2 regions of the Blautia sp. MCC283 genome follow, and region 2 is predicted to be linked to the other one. Evidence: riboswitches for the same ligand, from Rfam matches in the RefSeq annotation. Region 2 holds a riboswitch; the other holds the start of a gene.
What was found. A riboswitch is a leader RNA that binds a small molecule or an ion and turns the genes downstream of it on or off. The one in region 2 is predicted to bind ZMP and ZTP.
Positions count from the first base shown of each region.

Region 1: another riboswitch for ZMP and ZTP. It lies ahead of GPK81_RS05370 (IMP cyclohydrolase); the one in region 2 lies ahead of GPK81_RS11905 (formate--tetrahydrofolate ligase).

Region 1 is NZ_WQQB01000015.1:235,100-244,884, reverse strand. It holds gene codY (GTP-sensing pleiotropic transcriptional regulator CodY) at 76-861, shown strand; gene groES (co-chaperone GroES) at 1,202-1,486, shown strand; gene groL (chaperonin GroEL) at 1,534-3,153, shown strand; gene GPK81_RS05380 (DUF6106 family protein) at 3,271-3,774, shown strand; gene guaB (IMP dehydrogenase) at 3,842-5,296, shown strand; ZMP/ZTP riboswitch at 5,354-5,435, shown strand; gene GPK81_RS05370 (IMP cyclohydrolase) at 5,523-6,236, shown strand; gene GPK81_RS05365 (phosphoribosylaminoimidazolecarboxamide formyltransferase) at 6,267-7,451, shown strand; tRNA gene GPK81_RS05360 (tRNA-Gly) at 7,619-7,691, opposite strand; gene GPK81_RS05355 (lysozyme family protein) at 7,815-8,513, opposite strand; gene GPK81_RS05350 (3D domain-containing protein) at 8,676-9,755, shown strand.
Region 2 is NZ_WQQB01000034.1:1,911-11,695, reverse strand. It holds gene GPK81_RS11925 (PucR family transcriptional regulator) at 1-299, opposite strand, end outside; gene GPK81_RS11920 (MGMT family protein) at 306-614, opposite strand; gene GPK81_RS11915 (YolD-like family protein) at 637-1,047, opposite strand; gene GPK81_RS11910 (Y-family DNA polymerase) at 1,048-2,589, opposite strand; gene GPK81_RS11905 (formate--tetrahydrofolate ligase) at 2,760-4,445, opposite strand; ZMP/ZTP riboswitch at 4,520-4,601, opposite strand; gene GPK81_RS11900 (4Fe-4S binding protein) at 4,780-5,634, opposite strand; gene GPK81_RS11895 (CD1871A family CXXC motif-containing protein) at 5,642-5,794, opposite strand; gene GPK81_RS11890 (TlpA family protein disulfide reductase) at 5,822-6,970, opposite strand; partial or broken gene GPK81_RS11885 (response regulator transcription factor) at 7,176-7,853, shown strand; gene GPK81_RS11880 (sensor histidine kinase) at 7,850-9,016, shown strand; gene GPK81_RS11875 (kinase) at 9,039-9,557, opposite strand.

The sequences.
Region 1 (9,785 bases), on a different contig from region 2:
AATTTCCAGAATAACGTGTAATATTAGACTAGAAAAACGATTTCTTTCAAGGTACGAAAGTGAAAGGAGGAAAAAATGAGCGTTCAGTTGCTAGATAAAACTAGAAAAATCAATAAGCTTCTGCATAACAGCAGCTCAAGCAAGGTAGTGTTTAACGACATTTGCCAGGTGCTCATGGAAACCTTAAGTTCCAACATCCTGGTACTCAGTAAGAAAGGTAAGGTTCTGGGAGTCAGTATCTGTCCGGGCGTAGATGAGATCACAGAGCTGATCGATGATAAGATCGGCGGACATATTGATCCGTTATTGAACGAGAGATTTCTTGGCGTTCTTTCTACCAAGGAGAATGTCAATCTCCAGACACTTGGCTTTGAGCATGTACCAGGGAATTATCAGGGAATCGTAAACCCTATCGATATTGCAGGTGAGAGACTGGGAACATTATTTATGTATCGTAACGATCATCCGTATGATATTGAAGATATTATTGTCAGTGAGTACGGTACAACTGTTGTAGGTCTGGAAATGATGCGTGCGGTTCATGATGAGAATGCGGAGGAAGACAGAAAGCAGCAGATCGTGAAATCTGCGTTCAGTACCCTGTCCTTCTCAGAGCTTGAGGCGATCATCCATATCTTTGATGAACTGGATGGAGACGAAGGCATCCTTGTTGCCAGCAAGATTGCTGACCGCGTAGGTATCACCAGATCTGTGATCGTAAATGCACTGCGTAAATTTGAGAGTGCAGGTGTGATCGAGTCCCGTTCTTCCGGTATGAAGGGAACTTACATTAAGGTTCTTAATGAAGTAATCTTCGACGAGCTTGAGGAGATCAAGGCACAGAGAAACAAAAAGGCATAATGCGATCTGCATTATCTGCCGACTGATAATATAAGATAAAGAACGTGACGAAAGAGACTACCCGTTATTGTGGGCAGTCTCTTTTTTACTGAAATTCTTTTGCAGGATCGCATAAAAGGAAAGTGTATCTTTTTAGAAAAAATCAAAATAAATAATGAAATTAAGAAAATAAGAGAAAATAAGAGTATTAAAGAGATATAACGAGAATAAACTAGAAATAGTATATCTTAAAAGAGTTGCGAAAAAACGTGAAATTCACTAATATAGCCATAGTGATTAGCACTCGTAGAAAGTGAGTGCTAGCAAACGAAAATGGAACTGATAAGGAGGAACATAGATCATGAAGTTAGTACCTTTAGGCGACAGAGTAGTATTAAAACAGGTTGAGGCAGAAGAGACAACAGCATCCGGAATCGTACTTCCGGGACAGGCACAGGAGAAACCACAGCAGGCAGAAGTTATCGCAGTTGGTCCTGGCGGAGTTGTAAATGGCAAAGAAGTAAAGATGGAAGTAGAAGTCGGAAACACTGTTATTTACTCCAAATATGCAGGAACAGAAGTTAAGATGGATGGTACGGATTACATCATTGTAAAACAGGAAGATATCCTGGCAGTTATTAAATAATATAAACATCTTATCGTATATCAATATAAATAGGAGGTCATTTTATCATGGCAAAAGAAATTAAATATGGCGCAGAAGCAAGAGCAGCACTTGAAGCTGGTGTAAATAAACTTGCAGATACAGTAAGAGTAACACTTGGACCGAAAGGAAGAAACGTAGTACTTGACAAATCTTTCGGTGCTCCGCTTATCACAAACGATGGTGTTTCCATCGCAAAAGAGATCGAGCTTGAGGACGGATTCGAGAACATGGGTGCTCAGATCATCAAGGAAGTTGCATCCAAGACAAACGATGTAGCAGGTGATGGTACTACAACAGCGACTGTACTTGCTCAGGCAATGGTTCATGAGGGAATGAAGAACCTGGCAGCAGGTGCCAACCCGATCATCCTCAGAAAAGGTATGAAAAAAGCAACAGATGTTGCAGTAGAAGCGATCAAGAACATGAGCCAGGCAATCAACGGCAAAGAGCAGATCGCTAACGTAGCAGCAATCTCTGCAAGTGATGAGCAGGTTGGACAGCTTGTTGCTGATGCTATGGAGAAAGTTTCCAAAGACGGTGTTATCACTGTTGAGGAGTCCAAGACCATGCATACAGAGCTTGACCTTGTAGAAGGTATGCAGTTTGACCGTGGATATATTTCCGCATACATGTCCACAGATATGGAGAAAATGGAGGCAACTCTTGATGATCCGTACATCCTGATCACAGACAAGAAGATCAGCAATATCCAGGAGATCCTTCCACTTCTTGAGCAGGTTGTTCAGGCCGGTGCGAAACTTCTCATCATCGCTGAGGATGTTGAGGGTGAGGCCCTTACAACTCTGATCGTCAACAAACTGAGAGGAACCTTCCAGGTAGTAGCTGTAAAAGCTCCTGGCTATGGTGACAGAAGAAAAGAGATGCTTCAGGATATCGCGATCCTGACAGGCGGACAGGTGATCTCCGATGAGCTTGGTCTTGACCTGAAAGAAGCTAAGATGGAGCAGCTTGGACGTGCAAAATCTGTTAAAGTTGCAAAAGAGAACACAGTTATCGTTGATGGTCTCGGTGACAAAGATGCCATTGCAAAACGTGTTGCACAGATCCGTGCTCAGATCGAGGAGACAAAATCCGAGTTCGATAAAGAGAAACTTCAGGAGAGACTTGCAAAACTGGCTGGCGGCGTAGCTGTTATCCGTGTAGGTGCTGCTACTGAGACAGAGATGAAAGAAGCAAAACTTCGTCTTGAGGATGCTCTTGCAGCAACAAGAGCAGCTGTTGAGGAAGGTATCATCGCAGGTGGCGGATCTGCTTACATCCATGCTTCCAAAGAGGTTGCAAAACTTGCAACAACACTTGAAGGAGATGAGAAGACAGGTGCTTATGTGATCCTGAAAGCTCTTGAGGCTCCGCTGTTCCACATCGCTGCAAACGCAGGACTGGAAGGCGCTGTTATTATCAACAAAGTAAGAGAGTCTGAGATCGGTACAGGCTTCGATGCTCTCAATGAGAAATACGTAAACATGGTTGAGAACGGAATCCTTGATCCGGCTAAGGTTACAAGAAGTGCTCTTCAGAATGCTACAAGTGTTGCATCTACACTCCTTACAACAGAGGCTGTAGTTTCCACAATCAAAGAAGATACTCCGGCTCCGGCTGCAAACCCGGGAATGGGAATGATGTAATTATCAGCTTAGCAGGTGAAATAATTAATTCACAAAATGAGAGGGCCTGCGTCATAGACGCGGCTCTCTTTTTGTGTTATAATCAAAAAGTCAGTAAATTACGAAAGGAAGAAACAAATGAGTGACTTATATTCAGAGCTTCTGGTAAAAAAGAAGCAGACAGCGAAAGATCTGGTTGTGAAATACGGTCTGATAGTGCTGACGGTGATCATGGTCCTGGGAGGCCTTGTGCTGAATGTACTTTTGCTGGTACCGGCTATTGCACTTGGTATTGCATGTTATTTTGTAATACCGAAGACAGATCTGGAGTACGAGTATCTGTTTGTTAACGGAGAACTGGACATTGATATGATCATGTCAAAATCAAAAAGGAAAAGAGTGAAATCGCTCCAGCTTGCGGAGGCAGACCTTGTGGCACCATTAAAGTCCCACAGAATGGACTATTATAATGGCAATCAGAAGATGAAAGAGTATGATTTTTCATCAGGAATTGAGGATCATAAACGCTATGCAATGATCATAAGAGACAGTGGAGAAACCTGCAAAGTGATCCTGGAACTGGATGACGCACTTGCAAACACCATGAAAAATTCTGCACCAAGTAAAGTTTTTTTGGATTGACATGAATCTTGTTTTTTGTTACACTAGTTCACAAATTTAAAATATCTTACACAAGGGAGGAAATGCAATGGGTACTATTATTGGTGAAGGCATTACGTTTGATGACGTCCTTCTGGTTCCGGCTTATTCTAAAGTGATTCCGAATCAGGTAGATGTTTCAACGTATTTAACCAAGAAAGTAAAGCTGAATATCCCCATGATGAGTGCGGGAATGGACACAGTTACAGAGCACAGAATGGCAATTGCCATGGCCAGACAGGGTGGTATCGGTATCATCCATAAGAATATGTCCATCGAAGCACAGGCAGAAGAGGTTGATAAGGTTAAACGTTCTGAGAACGGTGTTATTACAGATCCATTTTATCTTTCACCGGAGCATACACTGAAAGATGCCAATGATCTGATGGCGAAATACCGTATTTCCGGTGTTCCGATCACAGAAGGCAGAAAGCTTGTAGGTATTATCACAAACCGTGATCTTAAATTTGAGACAGATTTCAGCAGAAAGATCAAGGAGTGCATGACTTCTGAAGGACTGATCACAGCCAAGGAAGGAATCACACTTGAGGATGCCAAGAAGATCCTTGCGAAATCCCGTAAGGAGAAATTACCCATTGTAGATGACGACTTTAATTTAAAAGGACTCATTACCATCAAGGATATCGAGAAACAGATCAAATATCCGCTTGCAGCCAAGGATGCACAGGGACGTCTTCTCTGTGGTGCGGCAGTTGGTATCACAGCCAATGTACTTGCACGTGTAGATGCACTTGTGAAAGCGAATGTGGATGTAATCGTAATTGATTCCGCACATGGTCATTCTGAGAATATCTTAAAAGCAGTCCGCGAGATCAAGGCTGCATATCCGGAACTTCAGGTTATCGCAGGTAACGTTGCAACAGGAGCAGCTACCAAGGCACTGATCGAAGCTGGTGTAGATGCAGTTAAAGTTGGTATCGGACCTGGATCTATCTGTACCACACGTGTTGTTGCAGGTATCGGTGTACCGCAGGTTACTGCTGTTATGGATTGCTATGAAGTAGCCAACAGCTACGGAATCCCGATCATCGCAGATGGTGGAATCAAGTATTCCGGAGACATCACCAAGGCTATCGCGGCAGGCGCCAATGTCTGCATGATGGGCAGCATGTTTGCTGGATGCGATGAGAGCCCGGGAACATTCGAGCTCTATCAGGGAAGAAAATATAAAGTATACCGTGGAATGGGATCTATTGCAGCTATGGAGAACGGCAGCAAGGATCGTTACTTCCAGGAGAACGCCAAGAAGCTTGTTCCGGAAGGTGTTGAAGGACGTGTTGCATACAAAGGACACGTTGAGGATACCGTATTCCAGTTAATTGGCGGTTTAAGATCCGGTATGGGTTACTGCGGAGCAGAGAACATTGAGAAGCTGAAAACAACAGGCAGATTCATTAAGATCTCCGCTGCATCTCTCAAGGAGTCACATCCACATGACATCCATATCACAAAAGAGGCTCCAAACTACAGCGTAGACGAGTAAAGAATATTTCAGAAAATAGGGACTTGAAAATTCAGAAGAAGTATTGTAGTATAACAACAGAAGCTGCATGACTGGCGGAAAGTAGGATTACCTACAGGGAGTGCAGTGAAATGAGAAGCCGACCGCCTGGGCAGCCTGATAAAGGGGTGTCCAGGCGGTTTTTTGTTACCTGTTAATACCTGGAATGATCCCCGGGCCTTACATTAGACAAGGAGGACTGTGAAAAATGACTACATTTTCACTTGAAAAAGAACTGAAAGAGAATTCCTACCCAGGAAGAGGAATTGTGATCGGACGTTCCGCTGACGGAAAGCACGCTGTTACCGCATATTTTATCATGGGAAGAAGTGAGAACAGCAGAAACCGTATTTTTGTTGAGGATGGTGAGGGAATCCGCACACAGGCATTTGACCCGTCCAAACTTACAGACCCGAGCCTGATTATTTATGCACCGGTACGTGTCCTTGGAAACAAGACGATCGTAACAAACGGTGATCAGACAGATACCATCTATGAGGGCATGGACAGACAGCTTACTTTTGAGCAGTCTCTCCGAAGCAGAGAATTTGAGCCGGATGCACCGAATTATACACCTCGTATTTCCGGTGTTCTTCATGTGGAGAACGGAAAATTCAGCTATGCAATGTCTATCTTAAAGAGTAACAATGGAAATCCAGATTCCTGCCTCCGTTATACATTCGCTTATGAGAATGCGGCAGCAGGACAGGGACGCTTCATTCATACTTATAAATGTGACGGAAACCCGCTTCCAAGTTTTGAGGGAGAGCCGAAGCCGGTAGAGATTCCGGATGATATTGATGATTTTACAAACCTTCTCTGGGAGAGCCTGAATCAGGACAATAAAGTTTCCCTGTTTGTCCGTTTCATTGACATTGAAACAGGTAAATATGAATCCAGAATTGTAAACAAGAATAAATAATCAATATCGCAGAGAACGGAGGATTTTTCCATGAAAGAATTACAGTTAAAATACGGATGCAACCCGAATCAGAAACCATCCAAGATTTATATGGCAGACGGAAGTGACCTTCCGATCCAGGTACTTTCCGGAAGACCGGGCTATATTAACTTCCTGGATGCGTTTAACGGCTGGCAGCTGGTACGTGACCTTAAGAAAGCAACCGGACTTCCGGCAGCAACTTCTTTTAAACATGTATCTCCGGCAGGCGCTTCCATCGGACTTCCGCTGAATGAGACACTGGCCAAGATCTACTGGGTAGATGATATGGACTGGAAGGATTTTTCCCCGCTTGCATGTGCGTATGCAAGAGCAAGAGGTGCAGACCGTATGTCATCTTTCGGTGATTTCATTTCTCTTTCTGATGTCTGCGACAAGGATACCGCAATGTTGATCAAAAGAGAGGTTTCGGATGGTGTGATCGCACCGGGATATACAGAGGAAGCACTGGAAATCCTGAAACAGAAGAAAAAAGGCAACTACAATGTAATCCAGATCGATGAAAATTATGTTCCGGAGCCACTGGAGCACAAGCAGGTATTTGGTGTTACTTTTGAGCAGGGACGCCAGGAGCTTGCAATCAATGATGAACTGATCTCCAATATTGTAACAGAAAATAAAGAGCTTACAGAGGAAGCCAAAAGAGATCTGAAAGTTTCTCTGATCGTTCTGAAATACACACAGTCCAATTCCGTATGCTTTGTAAAAGATGGACAGGCGATCGGCGTTGGTGCAGGTCAGCAGTCACGAGTTCACTGCACACGTCTTGCAGGTCAGAAGGCAGATAACTGGTATCTCCGTCAGTGCCCGAAGGTGCTGAATCTTCCGTTTAAAGATACCATCACACGTGCAGAGAGAGACAATGCCATCGATGTTTACATTGGTGAGGAGTATATGGATGTTCTTGCAGATGGTGCATGGGAGAAAACATTTACCGAGAAACCGGAAGTGTTTACAAGAGAAGAGAAGCGTGCATGGCTGGATGGCCTTACAGATGTGACTCTTGGTTCAGATGCATTCTTCCCGTTCAGTGATAATATTGAGCGTGCACATAAGAGTGGCGTGAAATATATTGCAGAGCCAGGCGGATCTGTCCGCGATGATGCAGTTATCGATACCTGCAATAAGTATGGAATGGTAATGGCATTTACAGGAATCAGACTTTTCCATCACTAAAATATATGAGTATGTAATAAGACAGAATAAGAATGTCTGCCTTATATAAAAGATCCCGGATCAGGATTCCTTTCAGGAAGTTCCGATTCGGGATCTTTTTGCATGGTTCAGCTATCGTATTTTTTATGGCATAAAAAAAGAACTCTGAATGATTCAGAGTTCCGAAGAGCGATAGACGGGGCTCGAACCCGCGGTCTCGACCTTGGCAAGGTCGCGCGTTACCAACTACGCCACTATCGCATGTGTCTTATCTTACGAGATGTTTCCCTCATCGACAAGACATATATTAGCATAGTTTTTATGGTATGTCAAATCTTTTTTTTGATTTTTTTGAAAAATTAAAAAAAAGAAGACATTTCAAGATCAGGATGTTTCAGATCCGCTGCTTGTATGATAATAGCGAAGTACGTGATCAGGATAATACTGGTCACCGTAATCCCATGGCCCTGCCGGATCGTGAAGAGGATCATCTTCATCACGTTGTCTGCCACCACTTGCCATCTGGGCGAATGCCTGGGCGCTTTCAGTTGTCCAGGAAGTTTCTCCGTTTTTTTCGAGATAAGAGAAATAGGAATCTGTGCCAAAGTTATAGGCCTGCAGGGCAAGGCGGATATGGGGCAGATCAGCAGGTCCGGTGCATCCGGATTTATCCAGGGCATATTTCAGCTCCTGAATTCCACAGGAGATAGAGTAGGAAGGATCTGTGATTCCGTTGGGCTGCTGAGGATACTGCGTGTTATAAGCGCCTTCTGATGACTGCATGGGATCGGTTCCCTGACCGGAGCTTTCCTGCATCATAACTGCCAGGATCAGATCTACATAGTCAGACATGCCATATTGGGCGGCTTCTGTGGAAACTTCATCCCGGTAGGCTTCACAGGATGCATTGATCTGGTGCGTAGTTGTCTGCTTTCCGGAAAATCTGGGTAAGCGCAGAAAAATACATCCGAGAATCAGCAGGAAGATGCAACCCAGGAAGATTTTCTGTCTGCGGACCTGGCGTATGCGGAGACGCTGACGTTGTTTTTTTGTAAGTTTATGATTCTTTCGTTTTGTATTCATAAGCTTATTTTACCCGTCAGATGGGGATTTGACCAGTTAAGAAATGTGATCTTTTTGTTAAAATTTTCTGAAGACTGACTTGCAAAATTGCAAAATACGATCTGATATGCTATGATAGTCGGGACAAACCGCAGAATGCCGGAAAAAAGGAGGCAAGATTTCATGCGTAAAAGGCTTCTTGCAGTTATTTTGTGTGCTTCCATGATGTTCCCTGTATCAGCATCTGCAGAGGTACTTGGATATGAAGCGACACTGAATACATATACACAGGAGAAAAAATCACCCCAACAGTTTCAGATTGATGATGGGGAAGGAAATACAGTAAATGCACTGGCGAAGACAGATACTCTTTATGTCACTGCGAAGAACACTGCAATTCGGTCCAATCCAGGAGAAAGCGGAACAGAACTTCGATCTGTTCTTCTGGGAACGAAACTAGAGAGAGTTGCCGTATGTGACAACGGATGGAGTAAAGTCACATTTCAGAAAGACGGAGAGGACAAGATTATCGGTTATGTTCAGGATAGCGTGCTCAGTGATACGGAAACCGTGAATAAATTTACGGATACAGTCACGGCAGCCAAAGACAGCGATATTCTTGATTATCCGGGAAAAAAAGACGGAGAAGTAGTAGGAGAAGTTCTTCAGGATGATGAACTGAAGAGGACTGGTACAGTAGATGACATCTGGAGCCGTATCGTTTACACAGATGACAGTGGCGCACAGCAGATGGGATATATTCCTACCAGTTGTCTGGAAGGATACCAGGAGACTGAGATGGCCAAAGCAGAACAGGAAAAGAAAACAAAAGCCGGCTCCCTTACCAAGAGCTCCGGAGAGGGTATTTTTGCAGATGCCGTAGATGGCGTGACATCTACAGGTGGTTCCGGAACATCTGCCAATGGAGTGCAGATTGGAACACCGGTATCTGTTTCCTCTGATGCAACATTGAAATCTCTGGGAACTTTTCGTATTACCCATTACTGTCCATGCAGTATCTGCTGTGGCCCATGGTCAAACGGAATCACATCTACAGGCGTAACAGCAACAACCAATCATACCATAGCAGTAGATCCCAGCCAGATTCCTTATGGTTCCAAGGTAGTGATCAATGGACAGGTTTACGTTGCGGAGGATTGCGGAGGCGCGATCCGTACCAACTGTATTGATGTTTATGTTGCCACACATTCAGAGGCAGAAGAGAAAGGCGTATTTTATACAGAAGTTTATCTCCTTCAGTAAAAATGCAGGAAATCATCTACAACTACAATA
Region 2 (9,785 bases):
TATTGCATCAGTTCCTCTGATATCTGGCCTTCATTGATTCCAAGAGCCGTAATTCCATGCCCATACATCTGCCGGATCATCTCCATCAGCTTCCGACTGTCATCCGTAACACTGGGATTGGTCAGAACTACAAATTCGTCTCCGTGGATATAGTTTTCGATCTTATATTCACTTTTTACACATTGCAGACAGTCTGCAAAATAAATCCATCGAACAGATTGCTCCAAACCGTTTTTTCCTGCTTTCAGCTTCAGAACCTCTGTAAGCTCCGGAATCTGCATCATATCTTTACAATTCATAAAGTTCTATTCCTCCCACTGGTGACTTTTCATATCCACGCATCCATTTGCTTTAAATTCCACACCTTCGTCTTCCAGAAGTTCCCTCTGTTCTCTCCATCCTGGTGCAGTACGGCCTGCATGATTCACAACTCTGTGGCAGGGATATTTCCCATAAAATTCTGCCATGCTTAAAACTTTTCCTACAAGCCTCGAATTTTTATCCCAGCCGATGAGACGTGCAATCTGCCCGTAGGAAGCCACTTTTCCTGCCGGTATTTCTTCCACCACGGATAGTATTTCGTAGATCAGATCCTCATCCAATATTTTTCCCATTGTTGTTCCTCCGAAGCATTTTTTATTTTATATCCACAATTCTTCCCAGGTCAATCTTCGTTCCATCTGTCAGAAAGATTTTCTGGCTGCAGTCGTCAATCTTTTTTATCTGCCCGGTGACGGTTACATAGGAGCCTCCCTCTTTCCGGTCATCCGGCTGGAAATAGATGATGGTGACGGACTCTGTTCTCTCCCTGTCGGCTATCAGCTGCCGGAGTTTTTCATCCAGTTCCTGCTTTTTGTCTTCGGAAAGCTGTACCCAGTTATCGGTGAGTCTGGCTGTTTCCCGGATTGCGTCTTCATAGCCGGTAAGGGCTGCAAAGGGGGAAAACTGTGCAGCTCGGTCATAGAGGGGCATCTGTGGGTGTATTTTTGAAACATGGTGAGGCAGGTTTATGATGTCCTGGTATTTGCCTTTTGGTTTCTTTTCCATTTATGCTCTGTGACCTCCGATCTGGTTGTTCCGCTCTATGGTTGTGGAACCTTCCTGTAAGCTGCTGCCTTTCAGTATGGCATTTTTTCCGAATTTCTTTTTTACGGAAAGCATAGCTTCTTGGAGCTTTCGCTCTTTTTCCTGTTTTTCTTTTTCTGCTTTCTGTTCTGCCTCTGACACTTCTGATTTAAGGTAATCCGTGAACAGATTCATCTGCTGATATACGGGCTCTGCCGCTGCCAGTTTTTCATCTGTGAGCTGATTGGCTGTGATATAGACACGCCGGATCAGAAGTGTTTTATCCGTGATACGCTCATACAGGTCAAGGACTGCCTTCATGATCGTTGATGTGGATGAGGTTGGATTGTCCAAATTTACAGTTCCGTGACCATGTTTGGGAATTTTTCTTCCATAACGGTCTGTTTTTATTTCGCCCTGATATTTTTTCCTGCCGGAGGAAGATTTCAGATTGTCAATATCGTAGCCTATGGTAAGGACTATCTGACTGGTTACCAGCCTTTTTTCCACAAGCTGAAGAACCAGCATGTCTGTCATTTCACGTACGATCAGTTTCGCCTGTTCAAAATCACTGGGACAGTGCAGTACCTGACCGGAACCGATGCTGTTTGTTTCCGGTTTGTAGGCTTTGATCAGATCCATGGTCACCGGTTCGTATCCCCATGCATGATCAATCAGAAGTTCCGCGTTGATGCCGAATATTTTATAAAGAAGATCTTCATTATAGTAATCACGCACACCGCCCAAAGAGCATCTGGCAATGTCTCCCATCGTGTAAAGTCCTACTTCTTCCAGCTTCTTCCTGATTCCTGTGCCTACCCGCCAGAAATCTGTCAGCGGCCTGTGATCCCATAAAAGTTCCCGGTAGGACTGCTCCGTCAGTTCTGCGATACGCACACCATTTTCGTCTGGTGTTACATGTTTGGCCCCGATGTCCATGGCAATCTTACACAGATAAAGATTGGTTCCGATTCCGGCAGTTGCCGTGATCCCGGTCTCTTTCATTACATCGGAGATCATTTTTGCAGCAAGCTCTCTGGCTGTCATCTGATACATTCCAAGATAATGGGTGACGTCCATAAACACCTCATCTATGGAATAGACATGCATGTCCTCCGGTGCCAGATAACGGAGGTAAACGTTATAGATCCGGGTGCTGTAGTCCATGTACAACGCCATTCTCGGCGGTGCTGTCACATAGGAAACGGCCAGTTCCGGATGCGCTTTCAGTTCATCCGAAGACCAGGATTCTCCGGTAAAACATCTTCTTGGTGCTTTTGTGACACGTGCCTGATTGACTTCTTTTACACGCTGGACCACTTCAAAAAGTCTCGCTCTTCCTGGTATTCCATAGGCCTTCAAAGAAGGAGAAACTGCCAGGCAGATGGTCTTTTCAGTACGTTCTTTATCTGCCACAACAAGATTGGTGGTAAGTGGATTTAAGTTCCGCTCCTGACATTCCACGGAAGCGTAGAATGATTTCAGATCGATGGCTATATAGATATGATCTTCTTTTTTATCCATGGATACACCTCCGGAGTGTTTTCTTTTCTTATTATACCAGAAAATTTGTTCGATTATAGGTCTTTTTCTTATTTTTACATAAAAAACCTCCTCCGGTTTTTATTGCCGGAGGAGGTCTCTATCTGAATTCCCCTCAAAAATACTTTATAATTATATGTTTCCGGTTCTGCTTAGAACAGTCCTGTGATCTTACCGCTCTCATCTACGTCAATCTTGGTTGCAGCCGGCACTTTTGGAAGACCTGGCATGGTCATGATCTCACCTGTCAGTGCAACAATAAATCCTGCACCTGCGGAAATCTTAAGATTTCTTACTGTTACCTCGAAATCTGTCGGAGCACCAAGCTTTGTCTGGTCGTCTGTTAAGCTGTACTGGGTCTTGGCCACACATATCGGGCAGTTGCCAAATCCAAGTGCCTCCAGCTGTTTCGCCTGCTTCTGGGCATTTGCTGTAAGAACCACTTTCTTTCCACCGTAAACCTTCTGTACGATCTGGTTCAGTTTATCCTCAATGGAGCCTTCCAGCTCATAAGCATATGTGAAATCATTCGGCTCTTCAACCAGACGGAGAACTTCCTCAGCAAGCTTGATTCCGCCTTCGCCGCCTTTTGCCCATACCTCGGAAAGTGCTACGTTTACGCCAAGCTCTTTACATTTTGCTTCTACAAAATCAAGCTCTGCCTTGGTGTCGGTCGGGAATGCGTTGATAGCTACCACACATGGAAGCTTGTATACATTTTTGATATTGCTTACATGTTTCAGAAGATTCGGGATACCTTTCTCAAGAGCCTCAAGGTTCTCGTTGTTGAGATCTGCTTTTGCAACACCACCGTTGTATTTCAGGGCACGTACAGTTGCTACGATAACAACAGCACTTGGTGTAAGTCCTGCCATACGGCACTTGATATCCAGGAACTTCTCAGCACCAAGGTCAGCACCGAAACCAGCCTCTGTGATGGCATAATCTGCAAGTTTCATAGCCATCTTTGTAGCGGTTACGGAGTTACATCCGTGAGCGATGTTTGCGAATGGTCCGCCATGAACAATGGCTGGAACATGCTCCAGTGTCTGAACAAGGTTTGGTTTCAGGGCATCTTTCAGAAGTGCTGTCATAGCACCCTCTGCATGAAGATCTCCTGCTGTTACCGGTTTCTGCTCGGAAACTTTACCATAGGTATATCCGATGATGATTCTGGAAAGTCTCTCTTTCAGATCTTTGATATCACTTGCCAGACAGAGAACTGCCATGATCTCCGATGCTACGGTGATGTCGTATCCGTCTTCACGCGGCATACCGTTTGTTCTTCCGCCAAGTCCGTCTACTACATTACGAAGCTGACGGTCGTTCATGTCAACGCATCGTCTCCAGGTGATCTTTCTCGGGTCGATGTTCAGTTCATTACCCTGGAAGATATGGTTGTCGATCATTGCAGCAAGAAGGTTGTTTGCCGCACCGATCGCATGGAAATCACCGGTAAAATGAAGGTTGATATCCTCCATAGGAACTACCTGTGCATAGCCGCCGCCTGCTGCACCACCTTTGACACCGAATACCGGTCCAAGGGATGGCTCACGAAGAGCTACCATAACATTTTTTCCAAGTCTCTGCATTCCATCTGCAAGACCTACCGTTGTAGTTGTTTTTCCTTCCCCGGCCGGTGTCGGGTTGATAGCTGTCACAAGAATCAGTTTGCCGTCTTTTTTGTCTGTTTCTTTCAGGAGATTATAGTCGATCTTTGCTTTGTATTTACCATACTGCTCCAGATATTTGTCATCAATACCTGCTTTCTCTGCAATCTTGGTAATTGGCTCCATTGTGCACTCCTGTGCAATCTCGATGTCACTTTTAAATCCCATAATGTTCTCCTTTCTCCGCAGCAACCGTCCGGATCTTTTTATCCCATAAAAAAGAGCAGTATCTGAATTTCTTCAAATACTGCCCAGACGGTCGACTCATCGAATCTCCGGCTCCCTCGTGGTTATCCCACAACTCCGTCAGTCACCGAAGACTTTATTAATTTGATGATTGAATACTAACATATTTATTAGTACTTGTCAAGAAATTATCAAATTATTTTTTCACTTTTAAAGTGAGCTAAGTCTAATTTTCTGAATCATTTCAGTTTTCCGTACTATTCATCAGATACTGAATGTTATAAGGAAAATTCTATTTTTCGTCAATTAACGTAATTCATGTCTGATCTTTGCCTGCAAAACCACACCGGATCGCCTGTGTCGGACATATCTTTTTACACCTTCCACATCGGATGCACTCTGCACTGTTAGGATCCTCTGTCGGATCAACCTCCATCTGGCAGATATTTCTGCATTTTCCGCAGTGAACACATTTTTCTTTCTCTACTCTGTAACGAAAAACGGAAACTTTATTAAATACCGAATAAAAAGCTCCCAGCGGGCAGATATACTTACAGAATGGCCGGTATATCATAATTGATAAGATAATGGTGATCACCAGGATCGTATTTTTCCACATGTACAGCCAGCCTACTGCACTTCGCATGGATTTGTTCAGCAGCACCAGCGGGATACCTCCCTCCAGCGTTCCTGCCGGGCAGATCAGCTTGCAGAAATATGGTGCTCCCTGGCCCATGATATCTACTACAAACATGGGAAGTAGGATCACAAATACAAGAAAGATCACATATTTCAGTTTTCTCAAAAGCTTGTCTCCCCGAAATGTCCGGATCTTCTTTGGAAAAGGAATCTTGTTCAACAGATCCTGGATCAGTCCAAATGGGCAGAGAAATCCGCACACCAGTCTTCCAAGCAGCGCTCCTACAAAGATCAGAAATCCAGCTACATAATATGCCATCTTGAAGTTCCAGCTTCCGATCACAGCCTGAAGGGAACCAATGGGACAGGCCCCTCTTGCTCCGGGGCAGGAATAACAGTTCAGCCCCGGAACACAGACATTTTTCATTTTTCCGGTATAGATCTTTCCAGTCACAAAGCCTGATATGTGACTGTTTGTAAGGGCCGCCCACAATGCCTGGATCCCATGCCGCGGCCATTCATTTATTTTCATCTTCTTATTATCCAATGCCAATACACTCCATACAGATGTTGATCGCTTTTGTAAAAACTACAGATACCTCACCTCTGCAGATTCCCAGTATCATCAGTAAAATTCCAAAAACTGCCAGAGCAGGTCCGATCCACCTGGATTCTGTTATTTTCCGAATCATTTTTCCACTCTCCATAATAATCATCTTTTACTTTGAAACGTTTTTAAGCTCTTTTTCCACGATTTCCTTCCATTCGTCCAGTGTATGGCTTCCTGTATAGGTATCTCCTACAATGTTTCCATCTTTATCAACAAAAAATGTTTCAGGAAATGCGGAAATCCCCTGCAGACGGCCGTTCATCATAGTAGTATCCGGTATCAGGAACGGATACTCCGCTTTTGTTTTTTCCTGAAGAATGCCAGCTTTTTTTACAGCCTCCTCGTCCTGATTTCCCTTTTCATCTGTAGTATCAAGCACCACACCTGCTACTCCGACGCCTTTCTCTTTCATTTCTTTATAGAGCTCCTGAAGTTCCGGAATCTCTTTTACACATGGTGAGCACCAGGTTGTAAAAATATTTACCAGCGTCAGGTCATAGTCACTGAATACTTTTTCTGTATATGTTTTTCCATCTATTCCTGTTGTTTCAAATTTTCCTACAGATTTTGTATCCTCCGGGTTGACGCTGGTATCCTGTGGCTGGTCAAACACGGAAATATTCTGATACGGTGCCATTTCCGTAATGTCGGTTTTGATCTTTTCCAGCTCCTTTGTCAGCTTTTCATCTGCATCTTTGTTGGTGCTCAGATAATATTTGTATTTCCCGTCACTGCTGCTTCCAAGCTCTTTATGCTCTGTACAGCCAGTGATCTCATCCAGCTTTTTCTGTGAAGCTTCATCATAAACGCCAATTGTACCAATTCTGTCCAGACCTGCCACCCAGTCGTCATATCCTGTTCCCATCTTCTGTATTTCGGCATTTTTCTGTTCCTCTGTCATTTTGCTCCAGCTTACATAGGCATATGTCACTGCATTGGTCTGATTCTCAAAATCTTCCGTGGTAAGCATTGCAATGCTCTGGTCCTTGATCTGCTTTAACAGCTCCTTCGAAAGTGAAAGCTTCAGTCCCAGAAACGGATATTCATAAGAATCCTGTGCCTTGCAGGTTACGTCGGAAGGCTTAAATGTACCTGCTACCAGATCTGATGAAACTGCCTCTCCATCCACCGCCATTGCCTCTCCGATATCTGCTGTTTCCGTGCTCTCTGCCGCTGTTACCGGCACACTTCCAAATGCAGATATTCCTAATACCGCTGCTGCCATAAGTGCTGTTATTTTCTGTGTTCTTAATTTCATTGTTTATATTCTCCCTTCTGATATCACCGGCCCATATCCGGAACCGACGTATATTTTATATGTAAATCTTGCTCTCTGTAGCCTTACTATATCATCCCCTGTATAAAATCTCTGTTAAGAAGTGAAAAAATTTACAGGAATTTTATGCTATACATGATATGATAGATAACAAAGCAAAATCAACTGTTTTTTAGGAGAATTTATTATGCATATATTGATAATCGAAGATGAAAAGCAGCTCTGCCAGTCTATTGCGGAGGGACTTCGCATGGATGGCTATGAAGCGGACACATGTTTTGACGGGGATGAAGGACTGGAATTATGTCTGGTGGAAAATTATGATCTCATCCTTCTTGATCTGAACCTTCCAGGCGTTGATGGTCTGGAAATCCTGCGCCAGTTTCGGAAATCCGATACTTCCACTCCCGTTTTGATCCTATCTGCCAGAGGACAGATCCAGGACAAGGTAGAAGGGCTTGATCTCGGTGCCAATGACTATCTCACAAAGCCTTTTCATTTTGAAGAGCTGGAGGCACGGATCCGAAGTCTGACACGAAGGAAATTTATCCAGCAGGACGTATGTCTGCAATGCGGACGTATCAGCTTTGATACCCGTACAAGAAAGGCCAGTGTCGATGGACTTCCCCTTTCTCTGACCTGAAAGGAAAGTTCTCTTCTGGAATATTTCCTTCTTCATCAGAACCGTATCATAAGTCCGGAAGAAATGATCGAGCATATCTGGGACGGAAGCGTCAACAGTCTCAGCAATTCCATTCGTGTCCACATTTCTTCTCTTCGAAAAAAGCTGCGCACTGCTCTCGGCTTTGATCCGATACAGAATAAGATCGGCCAGGGTTACATTTTAACGGAGGATGTACAATGAAAAAAATAACCGGAAAGCTATCTCTTCAATGGCGTCTGACACTGATCACCGCACTGCTTATGACAGTCACCTGCATTCTGATGTATTTTTTTATCAGCCAGTCCGCAGTTGCCGGAATGGAGGATCTGGGAGATTACATGATACGGATCGATAACACAGATTCTGCTCCCATCACCTTTAATATGGATCCCTCCGTCTTATTTCCGGAGCTTTCCGATCAGCTGCAGCTGACCAAAAAACTGTTTCTCACCAAAGGACTCATGGTAACAGGGATCATCATCCTTCTCAGCAGCATCTGCACTTATTTTATCAGCCGCCAGGCATTACTTCCGCTTCGCAGACTCAGCCAAGAGGTAAACCAAATAGAGGTCCAGAACCTTTCAGAGGCTCTTGAAGTTCCTGCTACCAATGACGAAATTTCCCGCCTGACCATTTCATTTAACAAAATGCTCGCACGCCTGGATGAGGCCTTTACTGCTCAGAAGCAGTTTTCTGCCAATGCAGCCCATGAGCTGAGGACTCCTCTTGCCGTTATCCAGACAAACCTGGAGGTCTTTGCCCGCAGGGAAGCACCTGCTTTACAAGATTATCAGGAGATTTTTGCCATGCTACAGGAACAGACCGGGCGACTTTCCCATCTGGCTGAAATCCTCCTGGATATGACCGGTGTACAGACTGTTGAACGTTCCGAAAGGATCTCTCTGGCAGCACTGACTGATGAGGTTTTCTGCGACCTGGCTTCCGTAGCGGAACAGAAGGATGTTGAACTGATCCAGCAGGAGGGAGACTGCATCATTACCGGAAGTTACCTGCTGCTGTATCGTGCTGTGTACAATCTTGTGGAAAATGCGATCAAATACAATCACTCCGGTGGAAAAGTAACCGTAAATACCCATCTTTCCGAAGAAATAACAGATACATCCACGTCTGTCAATTATGTCTTTCTTGAAGTCTCCGACACCGGAATCGGCATTCCTCCCGAATATCAGGAAAAAATCTTCACCCCGTTCTTCCGTGTGGACAAATCAAGAAGCCGCGCTATGGGAGGTGCCGGCCTGGGTCTTGCACTTGTCAGTGAAATTGTCAGACAGCATAACGGACAGGTAAAAATACTGGAAAGCAGCAAAAAAGGCAGCGTGATCGCAATCATGCTGCCAGTCTGAATATATTTGTATTACATTTACTTTATATGCTCATGAACGCAATCGCTTTGCGATCTGCGTTCAAATCCGAGTATATTTTTTCAACAATACTGTCTGTATCCATTTCGCAGGTAATAGCCTGTTCCCTGAGAGCTGAAGAAAAATCTTTTTCTCTCCACCATCTGCGCATATCTTTTTCACCAAATTCTCTGTTTCTTGTATTATGTCGTCTCACGGTTTCTTCAAACGACAGATCAAAATAATATGCGTATACATTTGAACCATATAATTCATTTGCCAGTTCAAACAACGAACGATACCATTCATCATACATGATCCCTTCCAGGATAGAAAATTCACTGTGTTCCCTTCCGTATCGTAAAAGTTCTGCCATAAGCGGCAAAGCCTTTGTATCTATGCCATCATCAACCCACAGCATATTTCTTCTGACCTCATCCTGTGATATCAGCATTGTATTACGTCCTAGCTTTTTCTGTAATGCCTTCGCTACGGTTGTTTTTCCACTTCCTGAGTTTCCTCTGAGAATGATTAATTTTCCCATGTGCTGCTTTTTCCCTTTCAATACAAAATACAGAATTTTTATGACCGTACAGTCTATTTTACAGCTTTTTATTCCAACTGACAATATTACCAGTGCTATAATCATTTTATTTAACCTCTATGCTCTCCATAGGCATTCTTCTTTCTCTGTATTTTGCTCTGTTTCTGTAATCTCAGTTACTGTCTATACAATAGCATCGTATATTTTATCCATACATGTTCATTATAT